Regions from separate parts of the Clavibacter sp. MX14-G9D genome, predicted to be linked through region 2. Evidence: predicted binding sites of a transcription regulator. Region 2 holds the regulator's gene; the other holds the start of a gene.
The links. The regulator LexA, encoded in region 2, represses DNA repair genes until DNA is damaged. The targets are predictions, from matches to a motif close to TCGAACANNTGTTCGA.

Region 1: a site for LexA is predicted at 3,122-3,137, ahead of Q6969_RS02765 (alpha-ketoglutarate-dependent dioxygenase AlkB). Genes of this name have one in related genera too.

Annotation. Positions count from the first base shown of each region.
Region 1 is NZ_JAVCVL010000013.1:7,277-14,203, forward strand. Features, by position in the region: gene Q6969_RS02750 (hypothetical protein) at 1-599, opposite strand, end outside; gene Q6969_RS02755 (helix-turn-helix domain-containing protein) at 926-1,639, shown strand; gene Q6969_RS02760 (helix-turn-helix domain-containing protein) at 1,753-2,442, shown strand; gene Q6969_RS02765 (alpha-ketoglutarate-dependent dioxygenase AlkB) at 2,467-3,099, opposite strand; gene Q6969_RS02770 (alcohol dehydrogenase catalytic domain-containing protein) at 3,206-4,417, opposite strand; gene Q6969_RS02775 (Pr6Pr family membrane protein) at 4,559-5,248, opposite strand; gene Q6969_RS02780 (biotin/lipoate A/B protein ligase family protein) at 5,327-6,376, shown strand; gene Q6969_RS02785 (GNAT family N-acetyltransferase) at 6,680-6,927, opposite strand, start outside.
Region 2 is NZ_JAVCVL010000005.1:23,701-30,627, reverse strand. Features, by position in the region: gene miaA (tRNA (adenosine(37)-N6)-dimethylallyltransferase MiaA) at 1-600, shown strand, start outside; gene dapF (diaminopimelate epimerase) at 610-1,488, shown strand; gene Q6969_RS01300 (methyltransferase) at 1,561-2,187, opposite strand; gene hflX (GTPase HflX) at 2,229-3,794, shown strand; gene lexA (transcriptional repressor LexA) at 3,871-4,551, opposite strand; gene Q6969_RS01285 (hypothetical protein) at 4,912-5,319, shown strand; gene hisB (imidazoleglycerol-phosphate dehydratase HisB) at 5,430-6,038, shown strand; gene hisH (imidazole glycerol phosphate synthase subunit HisH) at 6,035-6,676, shown strand; gene priA (bifunctional 1-(5-phosphoribosyl)-5-((5-phosphoribosylamino)methylideneamino)imidazole-4-carboxamide isomerase/phosphoribosylanthranilate isomerase PriA) at 6,747-6,927, shown strand, end outside.

The DNA of each region.
Region 1 (6,927 bases), on a different contig from region 2:
TACCAGTCCCGGTTCCCGCAGGGGAGGCCCGCGCTCCACACGCCCACGAGGGTGCCGATCAGGGCGTAGAAGAGGCCGCAGGCGAGCGTGCCCACCCCCGGGATCGCGCAGAAGAACGCGGCGCCGATGCCCCCGGCCGCGCCCATGATGATCCGCATCGCCGCGGGGGTCAGCCGGATGGTCTGCAGGTGCGGGGTGATCGCCTTGCCGACCTTGTGCCAGAAGTGCTTCCAGCCGTCCGACACCGCGACGGCGTCGACCGAGGCGGTCAGCCCGCCTCCCGGCGCGGCGGTCACGTCGAGCTGGGCGGCCGGGGCGCGGAGGCCGTCCGAGCTCCGGAGGGCCCGCACCTCCGCGGTCGCCTCCCGGGTGAGGGCGTCGCGGTCCGGTCGCGTCGCCCCCTCGTGCGGGCCGCTGGCCCACGCCGCCTCCGCGGTGTCGACGAGCTGGCGGACGCTCACCCTGCCGGTGGTGATGTCGTCGACGAGGGTGCCCGCCTGCAGGGAGGCGGCGACGGACTGGACCGAGGTCCGCGTGGCCGCCTGCGCCGGGACCGGCCCGGTGACCACCGCACCGAGGATCGCGAGCGCGGTCGTCACCCCGAGCGCGACGGCGCGACGGCCGTGACCGGCCCCGGGGCGAGGAGGGCGATGGCGCCGTCGAGTCGAGCGGGCCGAGGGCGAGGCGCTGCGAGGCATGTGGTGCTCCATTCGTCGGTGATGCGGGAGGGGTGGCGGCGCGGAGCGCGGGAGCGCCGGGGCATCCGAGGAGCGGCGGCAGCGCGCGGTGCCGAAGCTAGGCGGCTGTCAGACGATCGTCTGGCAGTTCTCCACAGGCAGGTGCCGCATCGGCCGGCACGACGCCGGTCGCGGGGGTCGGCTGTTACGGTCCGTGCGGCCCATCCGGTACGGAAGAAGGGGACGCTGTGGATCAGCGACGCGTGGAGATGCTCCGTCTCCGGCAGGAGATCGTGACGGCGGCGGGCGCGCTCTTCGCCCGGTTCGGGTACGAGGCCACCACCTTCTCCCGCATCGCGCGGGCCATCGACCGGCCCAAGTCCGCCATCGGCTACCACCTCTTCCCGTCGAAGGCCTCGCTGGCCGAGGCCGTCCTCGGGGAGGACGACCTCCGGTGGCAGAAGGCCGACGACGCCCTCGCGCGCGCCGGCATCTCGATGGGCGTCGAGCGCCTGCTCGCGCTGCTCGTGCTCCGGGCCCGCGAGATCGACGCGCACCCCGAGCGCGCGGGGGCCCTGCGCCTGCTGATCGAGCTGCCGTCGCTCGACGTCGATCCGCGCGGCCTGCCGCGCCGCCTCCTCGGCGCCGGCCGCGTCCGCTTCGCGCGCACGTGCATCGAGGCCGGGCTCACGGCGGACCTGCCGGGGCGGCGGGCCGAGATCGCGGCCTTCTCGGACCTGTTCCTGGACTCCACGCGCGGCCTCGTCCTCTGCCACCTGGCGCTGAGGGAGGACGAGCGCGTCGAGCCGCGGCTCTGCACCCTGTGGACGCATCTGCTCGAGGGCGCGGGCGTCCCCCAGGCGGCGGCCGTCGTGCGCCGGGTGTCGGCCTCCCCGAGGATCGCGGTGATCGCGGCGCAGGTGGAGGACGCGATGGCCGAGGAGGAGGCGGGCGTCCGCTGATCCGGGTGCCGCCGCGTCGCGGCACCCGCCGTTCACCTGATGGACCACTTCCCGTCGACGCGCGCTGCTACCGTCCGGGACGCTCCGATGCCCGGAGCGGACGGGAGCGCGACATGGACCGGCGTCAGGCGGCCGTGGCGCGTGCCCGCCGGGAGATCGTCGAGGCGGCCGGCGCCCAGTTCGCCGCGTACGGCTACGAGGCGACGTCGTTCTCGCGGGTGGCCGAGGCCATGGGCCGGCCCAAGTCCGCCGTCGGCTACCACCTGTTCGCGTCGAAGGAGAGCCTCGCGCACGCGGTGGTCGACGAGCAGGAGCGCCGCTGGCTCCGCATCGCCGCCGCGCTCGAGGGGCCGGGCGCCCTCCCGGAGCTCGTCGTCTTCCTGCTGACCGCGGCCCGCGAGGTGGAGGTCCGTCCCGTCGCGGCCGGCGCCGTCCGGCTCCGCCAGGAGATGCCGCGCCTCGGCCTCGGGGTCGCGCCGCGCTTCGACGTGGAGGCGTTCGTGCACCGGCTGCTGCGGACCGAGCTCGTGATGCAGGGCGTCCCCGAGCCCGAGCCGGATCTCGACGCCGCCGTCGACGTGCTGCTGGGCGCCACCCTCGGGGTGCTCTCCCTCCGGTCGACGCGCGCGCCGCGAGTGGATGCCGCCGACCGCCTGCGGATGCTCTGGATCCCGCTCCTCGCGCACCTCGGGCTCGAGGGCGTCGAGGCGGTCGTGCGGGACGCCCGCCCCCTCGACCCGGACGCCGTGGAGGCCGTCGCCGCCGCGGCGACCCCGACCGGGTGGGATCCCGTCCTCGCCTGATCGGCGACCCGCGGGCGACCCGCCTCAGGCCGGCCAGACCGGGCGGAACTGGATGCTGATGCGCGGCCCGACGGCCTTCGTGGTCTTGAGGATCGCGTGCTCGTGCGTGCGCTGCGCGCTGCCGCCCATGACCACGAGGTCGCCGTGCCCGAGCGGGAACCGCCGCACCTCCCCGCCGCCCTTCGGTCGCAGCGACAGCGTGCGCGCCGCCCCGACCGAGACGATGGCGACCATGGTGTCGCGGTCGATGGCACGCCCGACGCGGTCGCCGTGCCAGGCGACGCTGTCGTCGCCCGTGCGGTAGAAGCACAGCCCGGCCGTCTCCAGCACCTGTCCGGGCGGCCGTCCGTAGTGGTCGTTGAGCGCGTCGCGCGCCTGCTCGAGGACGGGCGCCGGCAGCGCGGCCCGGGGCCCGAACCACGACAGCAGGCGCGGCACCTCCACGGTGCGGCCGTGCATGGTCCGCGTGTCGGCCGTCCACTCGACGTCCTCCACGAGGCGCTCGAACAGCGCGTCGGAGTCGCTGACCCAGCCGGGGCGGATGTCGAGCCAGGCACCCTGCCCGAGGTCGAGCCGCTCGACCTCCGCGCCGAGCGCGCCGAGGCCGGGTGCCGCCCGGAGGTCGTCGAAGAGGGAGGCCTGGAACGCGATGCTCATGGCGCGAGCATAGCCCGGATGTTCGAACGCATGTTCGAACGCGGGAGGGGCGGGGAGGTCCGGGGCGCCGCCCGGGCGCGTCGTGCGCCGGACGGCCGCCGCCGCGTCACCCGACCTCGAGCACCGTCTTCAACCAGCCCTCCTCGCGCACGTCGAAGTGCTCGTAGGCGTCGATCGCGGTCGTCATCCCCTCGTCCTGCGTGGTGAAGCGCGTCGGGTCGTACACGCCGGATGCGACGAGGTCGATGAGCGGCGGCGTGACGCGGCGGTGGTCGCAGTTGCCCATGCGGATGGTGAGGTTCCTGTTCATCGCGGCGCCGATCGGGTACGACGTGAGCTGGGGCGGGTAGACGCCGATGATGCCGATGCGCCCCGACTTCCGCACCATCCGCACGGCCCACTGAGCGGCCTGGCTGGGAGCGTCGCCGGGGACCCAGAGGCCGTCGTGCGGGGAGGCGCCGGGCGCGACCTGCGCGACCTCGGCGGCGAACGCGTCCGCCTGCTGCTCGGCCTCCTCGGCGGCGGGACCCGCGTGCGGGCGCTGCGCGTCGACGCCGACCGCGTCGATCACCGCGTCCACGCCGATCCCGAGGGTCGCCTCCATCACCGCGGCCACCGGGTCCTCGCGCTCGAAGTGGATCACCTCGGCGTTCTGCTCGAGCGCCATCGCGAGGCGCGTCTCCACGTGGTCGACGGCGAAGACGCGCCCGGCGCCCATGCGGAAGGCGGATGCGACGGCGAACTGCCCGACGACGCCCGCGCCGAGGACCGCCACGGTGTCGCCCGGTCGGATGCCCGCGAGCTCGGCGCCGAACCAGGCGGTGGGGAAGATGTCGCTGAGGAGGATCGCCTGGTCGTCGGTGACCGCGTCGGGGAGCGGGATCAGCGTGTGGGCGGCCCACGGGATCCGCGCGTACTCGGCCTGCAGGCCGTCGATCGGGCCCGTCGTCTCGGGCCCGCCGAAGAACGACGTGCCGGCCTGCGGTCCGTTCGGGTTGGCGACGTCGCACTGGGCCGTGCTGCCCGCGCGGCACTGCGCGCACACGCCGCACGACATGGTCGAGCACACCAGCACCCGGTCGCCAGGGGAGAAGCCGCGCACCTGGGCGCCGACCTCGGTGACGGTGCCGATGGCCTCGTGGCCGAGGACGGTGCCCTCGCGCATGCCGGCCATCGTGCCGCGCACGAAGTGGAGGTCGGTGCCGCAGATGGCGCTGCGGGTGATGCGGATGACCGCGTCGGTCGGCTCCTGGATCCGCGGATCCGGCACCTCGTCCAGGCGGATGTCGCCCTCGCCGTGCCACACGACTGCCTTCATGCTGCCTCGCCTCTCCTCGTCCGATGCGGGACGGGCGGGCCGGATGCGCCGCCGTCCGTGCGTCCGACGCTAGGCCGGCACGTCCGCGGCGTCCGGGTCCGGGCGCCCCCTTGACGCGAGGCGGGAGGGGCGGCTACCGGCTCACGCCGTCGCGTGCGCGATCGCGCGGGAGGCGCGGCGCCCGACGGCGATGAGGGCCAGCGCCATGCCGCAGATGAACGCGGCGATGACGACCACCCAGACCGCGACGGTCGCGTATCCGCCCGCGTCGGTGGCGGGATCCAGGAACGGGTACGGGTAGTACGTGGCCGCCCCCGTGACCTCGTTGCCCGTGACGGGACCGCGCGCCAGCGTGACCGCGACCCACACCAGCGGGAAGACGACGACCCGCCCGACCGCGCCGTACCCGAGCGCGCGGCGGTCCGGCGCCAGGAGCCAGTCGAGCAGCACGAGCGCGGGCACGACGACGTGCAGCACCTCGTTCGACCAGGGCAGGTTCCCGCCGGGGATCGTCGGCAGGCCCCGCAGGAGGAGGTTGTAGACCACGCCCGTGGTCACCATGTACGTGGTCGCGGCGAGCCGGAGCGTCGTCCAGCCGCGGCCGGGGAGGGGGCCGCGGCGGAGCAGCCGCACGGCGCCGATCCCCATCACGACCGCCGCCAGCAGGTTCGACTCGATGGTGAAGTACATGAGGAAGTCGACCGTCTTCCCCCAGATCCCCGCCACCCCGATGCTGCGCCAGTACGCGGAGCTGACGGCGTACTGGCTGATGACGGCGACGAGCACGGCCGCGGTCGTGAGGAGGCGGACGACCGCCCACGTGATGCGCATGGCCCACGGTCCCACACGCCCGTGTCCGCGGGGATCCGGCGGCGGTGCGACGCGCCGGGCGGGCCGTAGGCTGGCCGGATGCATGGTGAGTACAAGGTCCCCGGCGGCAAGCTCGTCGTGGTCGACCTGGACGTGACCGACGGCCGCATCTCGGGGTTCCGCCTCGCGGGCGACTTCTTCCTCGAGCCCGACGACGCGCTCGAGGCGATCGACCGGGCGGTGAACGGCCTCCCCGAGGACAGCGACGCGAACGCGATCGCCGCCGCCATCCGCCGCGCGCTCCCGCCGCAGGCCGTGCTCCTCGGCTTCTCGCCCGAGGCCGTCGCCGTCGCGATCCGCCGCTCCCTGGCCCGCGCCACGAACTGGGGCGACTACGAGTGGGAGGTAATCCACGACCGCGCCTACCGCCCCGTCGAGCAGATGGCCCTCGACCAGGTGCTCGCCGAGGAGGTCGGCGCCGGGCGTCGGAACCCCACGCTGCGCATCTGGGAGTGGGACCAGCCGGCCGTCGTCATCGGCAGCTTCCAGTCACTTCGCAACGAGGTCGACGCGGAGCAGGCCGCCGCCCACGGCTTCGACGTCGTCCGCCGGGTGTCCGGCGGCGGTGCCATGTACATGGAGGCGGGCGCCGTCATCACGTACTCCATCTACGCGCCCGTCGACCTCGTGCAGGGCATGACGTTCGCCGACTCGTACGCCTACCTCGACGAGTGGGTCATCACCGCCCTCCGCTCGCTCGGCATCGACGCCTCGTACCAGCCGCTCAACGACATCACGAGCCCCACCGGCAAGATCGGCGGCGCCGCGCAGAAGCGCCTGGGCGCCGGCGCCGTGCTGCACCACGTCACCATGAGCTACGACATGGACGGGGAGAAGATGGTGCAGGTGCTGCGCATCGGCCGCGAGAAGATCAGCGACAAGGGCATCACCAGCGCGGCCAAGCGCGTGGACCCGCTCCGCAGCCAGACCGGCATGAGCCGCGCGGAGATCATCGACCGGATGAAGGCCACCTTCACGGGCCTCTACGGCGGCAAGCCCGGCGAGGTCACGCCGGAGGAGTGGGCGAAGACGCGCCAGCTCGTCGCCGACAAGTTCTCCACGCCGGAGTGGCTGACGCGCGTCCCCTGAGCACCCGCGTCATGCGACGGATGCGCGTCGGGGACGCCCTGTCCGCTGGGCGAAGGGCGCCTGTCCGCTCGGCGTCGGGGCGGGCGGGCTCCGCGGCACGGCGGCTAGTGTCCTGTCCGTCGTCGTTCCCGACCCCGCGGGGGCCGAGCGGCGACGAGCGGCACGACCGAACCTCCTCCGGGTGGCTGCGATCGCGACCGCGGGCGGCTCCGTGACGTACGTCGATCGCGGAGCGGTCTCGCGGGGCGCGCATGCGCCCCGCGAGCGACCCGCCTCCGGGGTGCGTGCGACGCCGGTCGGCGGTCAGCCGCGCTCGAGCAGCTCCCGGTAGTCCGGGTGCTCGTCGATCCACTCGGCCACGAACGGGCACGCCGCCACGACCGTGCGCGATCCCTTCCGCACGTCGTCGAGCGCGGCCCGCACGAGCTCGCCGCCGAGGCCGCCGCGCCGCTTCGCGGGGTCGACCTCGGTGTGGGTGAAGACGATGCGGTCGCCCTGGATCAGGTAGTCCGCGAAGCCCGCGCGCTCGCCGTCGAGCCACAGCGTGTAGC
Region 2 (6,927 bases):
GCGTCGTCCGTGCTCTTCGACTACGCGTTCCCCGGCACCGATCCCGAGATCCGCGAGCGGCTCGAGCGGGAGCTCGCCGAGACGGGGCCCGGCATGCTGCACCGTCGGCTCCGGCAGCTGGATCCCGCCGCCGCCCAGCGCATCGGCGCCCACAACGGACGGCGGCTCGTGCGCGCCCTCGAGGTCGTCGAGATGACGGGACCGCAGCCGGAGCGCGCGTCCGCCGAGCCGAGCGCGTGGCGTCCCGCCCGAATCCTCACGCTGACGCTGCCGCGGGAGGAGCTCGTGCCGCGCCTCGACGCGCGGGTGGCCGGGATGTGGGCGGAGGGCCTCGTCGACGAGGTCGCGCGCCTCCTGCCCGCGGGGCTCGCGGACGGAGTGACGGCATCCCGAGCCATCGGCTACGCGCAGGCGGCGCGGCAGCTCGCGGGAGAGCTGAGCGAGGCGGAGGCGGTGGAGGAGACGCGCGCGCTCACCCGCCGGTACGCGCGCCGCCAGGTGTCGTGGTTCGGCCGCTACGCCGACGCGGTGCGCCTCGACGCACGCGACCCCGACCTCCTCGCGCACGCCCTCGACGCCCTCCCGTCGGCGCGCCCGTAGGCTGGCGGGATGGCAGACCTGCAGTTCACCAAGGGCCAGGGCACGGGCAACGACTTCGTGCTGTTCGCCGATCCCGCGGGCGAGATCGACCTGACCGACACCCAGGTGCAGTCGCTCTGCGACCGCCACTTCGGCATCGGCGCCGACGGGACCATCCGCGCCGTCCTCTCCCGCCGCATCCCCGAGGGCCGCGCCGCCCTCGACGAGGACCCGGACGCCGAGTGGTTCATGGACTACCGCAACGTCGACGGCAGCCCGGCCGAGATGTGCGGCAACGGCATCCGCGTGTTCACGCTCTTCCTCATCGAGAACGGGCTCATCGAGCTGCCTCCGGGACGCACCGTCGCCATCGGCACCCGCGCGGGCGTCCGCGACGTGCAGCGCAGCGGTTCCGGCTTCCAGGTGGACCTCGGCCGCTGGGCCCTCGCGGGCGGCGAGCCGCTCGTGCGCGCGAAGGACCTCCAGGTCGCCCGGCCGGGCCTCGGCATCGACGTGGGCAACCCGCACGTGGTCGTCGCGCTGTCGAGCGAGGACGAGCTGGCCGAGGCGGACCTCGCGTTCGTCCCCCAGCTGGATCCCGAGCCCGCCGACGGCGCGAACGTCGAGCTCGTGGTGCCCGCCGACCCGCTCGTGGTGGACGGCGTCGGCCACATCACCATGCGCGTGCACGAGCGCGGCAGCGGCGAGACGCTGAGCTGCGGCACGGGCGCGGCGGCGGCCGCCCTCGCGACCCGGCACTGGGCGGGTGCCGCGGCCCCGCACCAGTGGCGGGTGCAGGTGCCCGGCGGCGTGCTCGGGGTGCGGATGTTCCCGACGGAGGACGGCGAGCACGTCGGGCTCTCGGGTCCCGCGGAGCTCGTGTTCGACGGGGTCGTGGCGCTGGCCTGATCCGGCCTCCCGCCTCGGGCGGGCGCGATCCGGATCGCGCCCGCGGCGGGCGCGCTGAGCGGAGCGATGCGGCTAGGCGCCGTTGCTGCCCGCGGCGCGGTGCACCCGCAGCACGCGGAAGCCCTTGTCGGACGCGGCGCGCGTCGTCTCGAGCCCGTCCGGCAGGGTCGCGGCGAGCCAGCGCTGCAGCGAGTCGGACCCGAGGTTGCGCTGCACGACGAGCCACGCGTCGGCGTCGGCCGCGAGCCGCGGGAGCCAGTCGAGCAGGATGCCGTGCAGCGCGTCCTTGCCGACGCGGATCGGGGGGTTCGACCACACGGTGGCGAACGACAGCCCGGCGGGAACATCCTCGGGCAGCACGGCGTTGACGTTCTCGAGACCGAGGGACCGGGCGTTCGCCCGCGTCAGCTCGAGGGCCCGCTCGTTCACGTCGACCGCCCACACGGTGGCCGCCGGCGACCGCATCGCGAGATCGAGCGCGACGGGACCCCAGCCGCATCCCACGTCCAGCACGTGCCCCTCCGCCGGAGGGGCCGGGACGCTCCGGAGCAGCACGAGGGTCCCCTGGTCGACGTGCTCGGGGCTGAACACCCCGCCCGCGGTCTCGACGTCGACCGTCCGTCCGCCCAGCTCGACCGTGATCGTGCGGGTGCGCAGGGGCCCGGCCGGCGACGAGGAGAAGTAATGCGCGTCGGCCATGCACGGGACGATACCGGACGCCGAGGCTACGATGGGAGCACATGATCACGCACGACGAGCACGACCACGAGTCCGCGGACACGACGACGACGTCCACCGAGACCAGCATCGGGGACGACGTCGTCGCGCGCGTCCTCGCCCGGGCGGAGGAGCGGTCCGCCGGCTACGCCCTCTTCCGCGGATCCGGCGCGCAGGCGCTGTCCGCGAGCCCTGACACCGAGCAGGGATCCGACGGCGACCAGAGCGAGCGGGCCGACCGGCAGGCGCTCCGCCGCGTCGCCGGCCTCTCGACCGAGCTCGAGGACGTCACCGAGGTCGAGTACCGGCAGCTGCGCCTGGAGAACGTCGTCCTCATCGGCGTCTACTCCCAGGGCTCGGTCGACGACGCCGAGAACAGCATGCGGGAGCTCGCCGCCCTCGCCGAGACGGCGGGCGCCGTGGTGCTCGACGGGCTCCTGCAGCGCCGTCCCACGCCGGACCCGAGCACCTACTTCGGCCGCGGCAAGGCGGAGGAGCTGCGCGCGCTCGTCGCCGCCGTCGGCGCGGACACCGTCATCGCCGACACGGAGCTGGCGCCCAGCCAGCGGCGTGCGCTGGAGGACGTGGTGAAGGTCAAGGTCATCGACCGCACGGCCGTCATCCTCGACATCTTCAGCCAGCACGCCAAGAGCCGCGAGGGCAAGGCCCAGGTCGAGCTCGCGCAGCTGCAGTACCTGCTGCCGCGCCTCCGCGGCTGGGGCGACTCGATGTCGCGGCAGGCCGGCGGCCAGGTGGGCGGCGCGGGGGCGGGCATGGGATCCCGTGGTCCCGGCGAGACGAAGATCGAGCTCGACCGCCGTCGCATCAACACGCGCATGGCGCGTCTCCGCAAGCAGATCCAGGCGATGAAGCCGGCGCGCGACACCAAGCGCGCCAACCGCGATCGGCACTCCGTGCCCTCGGTCGCCATCGTCGGGTACACGAACGCCGGGAAGTCGTCGCTCCTCAACCGGGTGACGAAGGCCGGCGTGCTGGTCGAGAACGCGCTGTTCGCGACGCTCGACGCGACCGTGCGGAAGACGGAGACGGACCAGGGGCAGCTGTACACGCTCGCCGACACCGTCGGCTTCGTGCGGAACCTGCCCCACCAGCTGGTGGAGGCGTTCCGCTCGACGCTGGAGGAGCTCGCCGACGCCGACGTCCTGGTCCACGTGGTCGACGCCTCGCACCCTGACCCGGCGGCGCAGCTCGCCACCGTCCACGAGGTCATCGCCGAGGTCGACGCGTCGTCGATCCCGGAGATCGTCGTCTTCAACAAGAGCGACCTCGCGTCGGACGACGACCGCGTCGTCCTCCGCGGCCTCGCGCCGCAGGGCGTCTTCGTCTCCGCCCGGACGGGCGAGGGCGTCGACGAGCTGCGTCGGCGCATCGCCGAGCTGCTCCCGCAGCCCACCATCGAGGTCGACCTGCTGGTGCCCTTCGAGCACGGCGAGGTCGTCGCGATGCTGCACGACGGCGCGAAGGTGCTCGAGACCTCGTACGTCGAGGAGGGCACGCGCGTGCGCGCGCTGGTCACGGCCGAGCAGGAGGCGCAGGTCCAGGCCTACGCGGTGGTGCCCGCGAGCTGACCGGCGCCGCCGCGACGCACGAGAGCGGCCGTCCCCCTCGGGGGACGGCCGCTCTCGTGCGCGACGCGGCGCCGGATCAGACGGAGCGCATGACCGCCACGACCTTGCCGACGACCTCGGCGAAGTCCCCGAGGATCGGCTCGAACGCGCTGTTGCGTGGCAGCAGCCAGGTGTGGCCGTCGCGCTGGCGGAAGACCTTGACGGTCGCCTCGTCGTCGAGCATGGCGGCGACGATGTCGCCGTTCTCGGCCGTCTTCTGCTGGCGCACGACCACCCAGTCGCCGTCGCAGATGGCGGCGTCGATCATGGAGTCGCCGACCACCCGCAGCATGAAGAGGTCGCCTTTGCCGACGAGCTGCCGGGGGAGGGGGAAGACCTCCTCCACCATCTGCTCCGCGGTGATGGGGATGCCGGCCGCGATCCGGCCGACCATGGGCACCATCGCGGCGTCGCCGACGGGCGTCGCCGGCTCGCCGCCCTCCGCCGCGCCGGTGCCGGGCAGGTCGATGAGGACCTCGAGCGCGCGCGGGCGGTTCGGGTCGCGCCGCAGGTAGCCGGAGAGCTCGAGCTGGTTCAGCTGGTGCGTGACGCTCGAGAGCGAGGCGAGGCCGACGGCGTCGCCGATCTCCCGCATGCTCGGCGGGTACCCCTGTCCGGCGATGGTGCGCTGGATGAACTCCAGGATCGAGATCTGCTTCTCGCTGAGGCTCTTGCGGCGCCTCGTGGCGCCACCGCCCGCTGCTCGCTCGTCCGCCATGGCACGGTCCGCCTCTCGTCGCCGACGCCTCCGCGGCTCGTCGGCCCGGCGGGCGGACGCCCTCACGGGGGCGATGTCGGTGGTACCCGGTCGAATGGACTCCAGGCACTCGAAACTGTATCCAGCCGAGGCACCCCGGGCAAACACCTGTTCGAGCGTGTCGCGCGTCCGGAGCCCGTCCGAGGCCGATGAGGGCTTGCGGAGGCCGTGATTCGAATGTATGTTCGGAACACAGCTTCGCACCCGGCTCTCCCGGCCGAGAGCCGGGTGCGGGCTGCCCGACCCGCATCGCATGCCGTACCGCACTGCACCGCAGGGCGCGTCGCCTCGACGCCCCACCGTCTCGCACGAGAGGTCACCATGAACACCGCAGCAGCACTCCGCACCGTCACCACAGCCGATGCCACCACGGCCGCCGTCCTCGACGCATCCGCCCCGGAGGCCGCCGTCGCGCCCCGCACGCGCCTGCGCATCACGCGGCGCGGCCGCATCGTCCTCACCGCCCTGGTCGCGGCCCCGCTCGCGCTCGGCGCCGGGCTCGTCGCCCTCAACGGCGGCGCGGCGGTCGCCGCCAAGGACGCCTCGGGCACCACGTTCGAGTACGTGACGGTCTCGAGCGGCCAGTCCCTGTGGGACCTCGCGGAGGAGATCGCGCCGTCGGCGGACCCGCGCGACGTCATCGCCTCGGTCGTCGACCTCAACCGCCTGCCCACGTCGGACGTCGCGGCCGGCCAGCAGCTCGCCGTCCCCGCCGAGTACGCGCACTGATCCTGCGTCCCTCCTCGGCGGCGGGAGGGCGCGGCGCGGGTCCGCCTCGGCTCCTGGTGGCGGCCGGCACCGGGGCGGGCCCGTCGGGACCGGTCGGTAGCATGGTCATCATGAGCACCCCCGCGCGCACCGCGCACGTCACGCGGCAGACCAGCGAGTCCCGCATCGATCTCCAGCTCGACCTCGACGGCACCGGCGCCTCCGAGATCAGCACCTCGGTCCCGTTCTACGACCACATGCTCACCGCCTTCGCGAAGCACTCGCTGACCGACCTGAAGGTCACCGCCACGGGCGACACCCACATCGACGTGCACCACACCGTGGAGGACGTCGGCATCGTCCTCGGCCAGGCCATCCGCGAGGCGCTCGGCGACAAGTCCGGCATCGCGCGCTTCGGCGATGCGCTCGTCCCGCTCGACGAGGCGCTCGTCCAGTCCGTCGTCGACATCTCCGGCCGCCCGTTCCTCGTGCACTCCGGCGAGCCCGCGGGCTTCGAGATGCACCTCATCGGCGGGCACTTCACCGGGTCCATGGTCCGCCACGTGTTCGAGGCCATCACCTTCCACGCGGGCCTCACCGTCCACGTGACCGTCCTGGGCGGTCGCGACCCGCACCACATCGCCGAGGCGGAGTTCAAGTCGTTCGCCCGCGCGTTCCGTCAGGCCAAGGAGCTCGACCCGCGCGTGTCCGGCATCCCCTCCACGAAGGGCGCCCTGTGACGCGCCCCTCCGTCGTGGTCCTCGACTACGGCAGCGGCAACGTGCACTCCGCCGTCAAGGCGCTGGAGCTGGCGGGCGCCGACGTCGAGCTGACGGGCGACACGAGGCGCGCGCACGAGGCCGACGGCCTCCTGGTCCCCGGCGTCGGCGCGTTCTCCGCCGTCATGAGCGCTCTCCGCGCGGCCGGGGGCGACCGCATCGTCGACCGCCGTCTGGCCGGCGGGCGCCCGGTGCTCGGCATCTGCGTCGGCATGCAGGTCATGTTCGACCGGGGCGTCGAGCGCGACGTGGACGTCGCGGGCCTGGGGGAGTGGCCGGGCACGGTCGACCGCATCGAGTCGGACGTCCTCCCGCACATGGGCTGGAACACCGTGGACGTCCCCGAGGGCTCCTCGCTGTTCGCCGGCCTCGAGGAGGAGCGGTTCTACTTCGTCCACTCGTACGCGGCCCGGGCGTGGGGCATCGATCCGCTCCCCCCGCTCCCCGCGCCCCGGGTGACCTGGGCGACCCACGGCGAGCGGTTCGTCGCCGCCGTGGAGAACGGCCCGCTCACCGCCACGCAGTTCCACCCCGAGAAGTCGGGCGACGCCGGGATCCGGCTGCTCGCGAACTGGCTCGGCACCCTCCGCGCCGCCTGACGTCCTCTCCCGCCGTCGCCGACGGCCCGCACGCCCGCACGCCCGCACGCCCGATCCTCGGAAGGTCCCCATGAGCGAGTTCACCACCACGCCCCGCCTGACCCTGCTGCCCGCCGTCGACGTCGCGGGGGGGCAGGCCGTGCGCCTCACCCAGGGAGCGGCCGGCACGGAGACCGGCTACGGGGATCCCGTGGACGCTGCCCGCGACTGGGCCGAGCAGGGTGCCGAGTGGCTGCACCTCGTCGACCTCG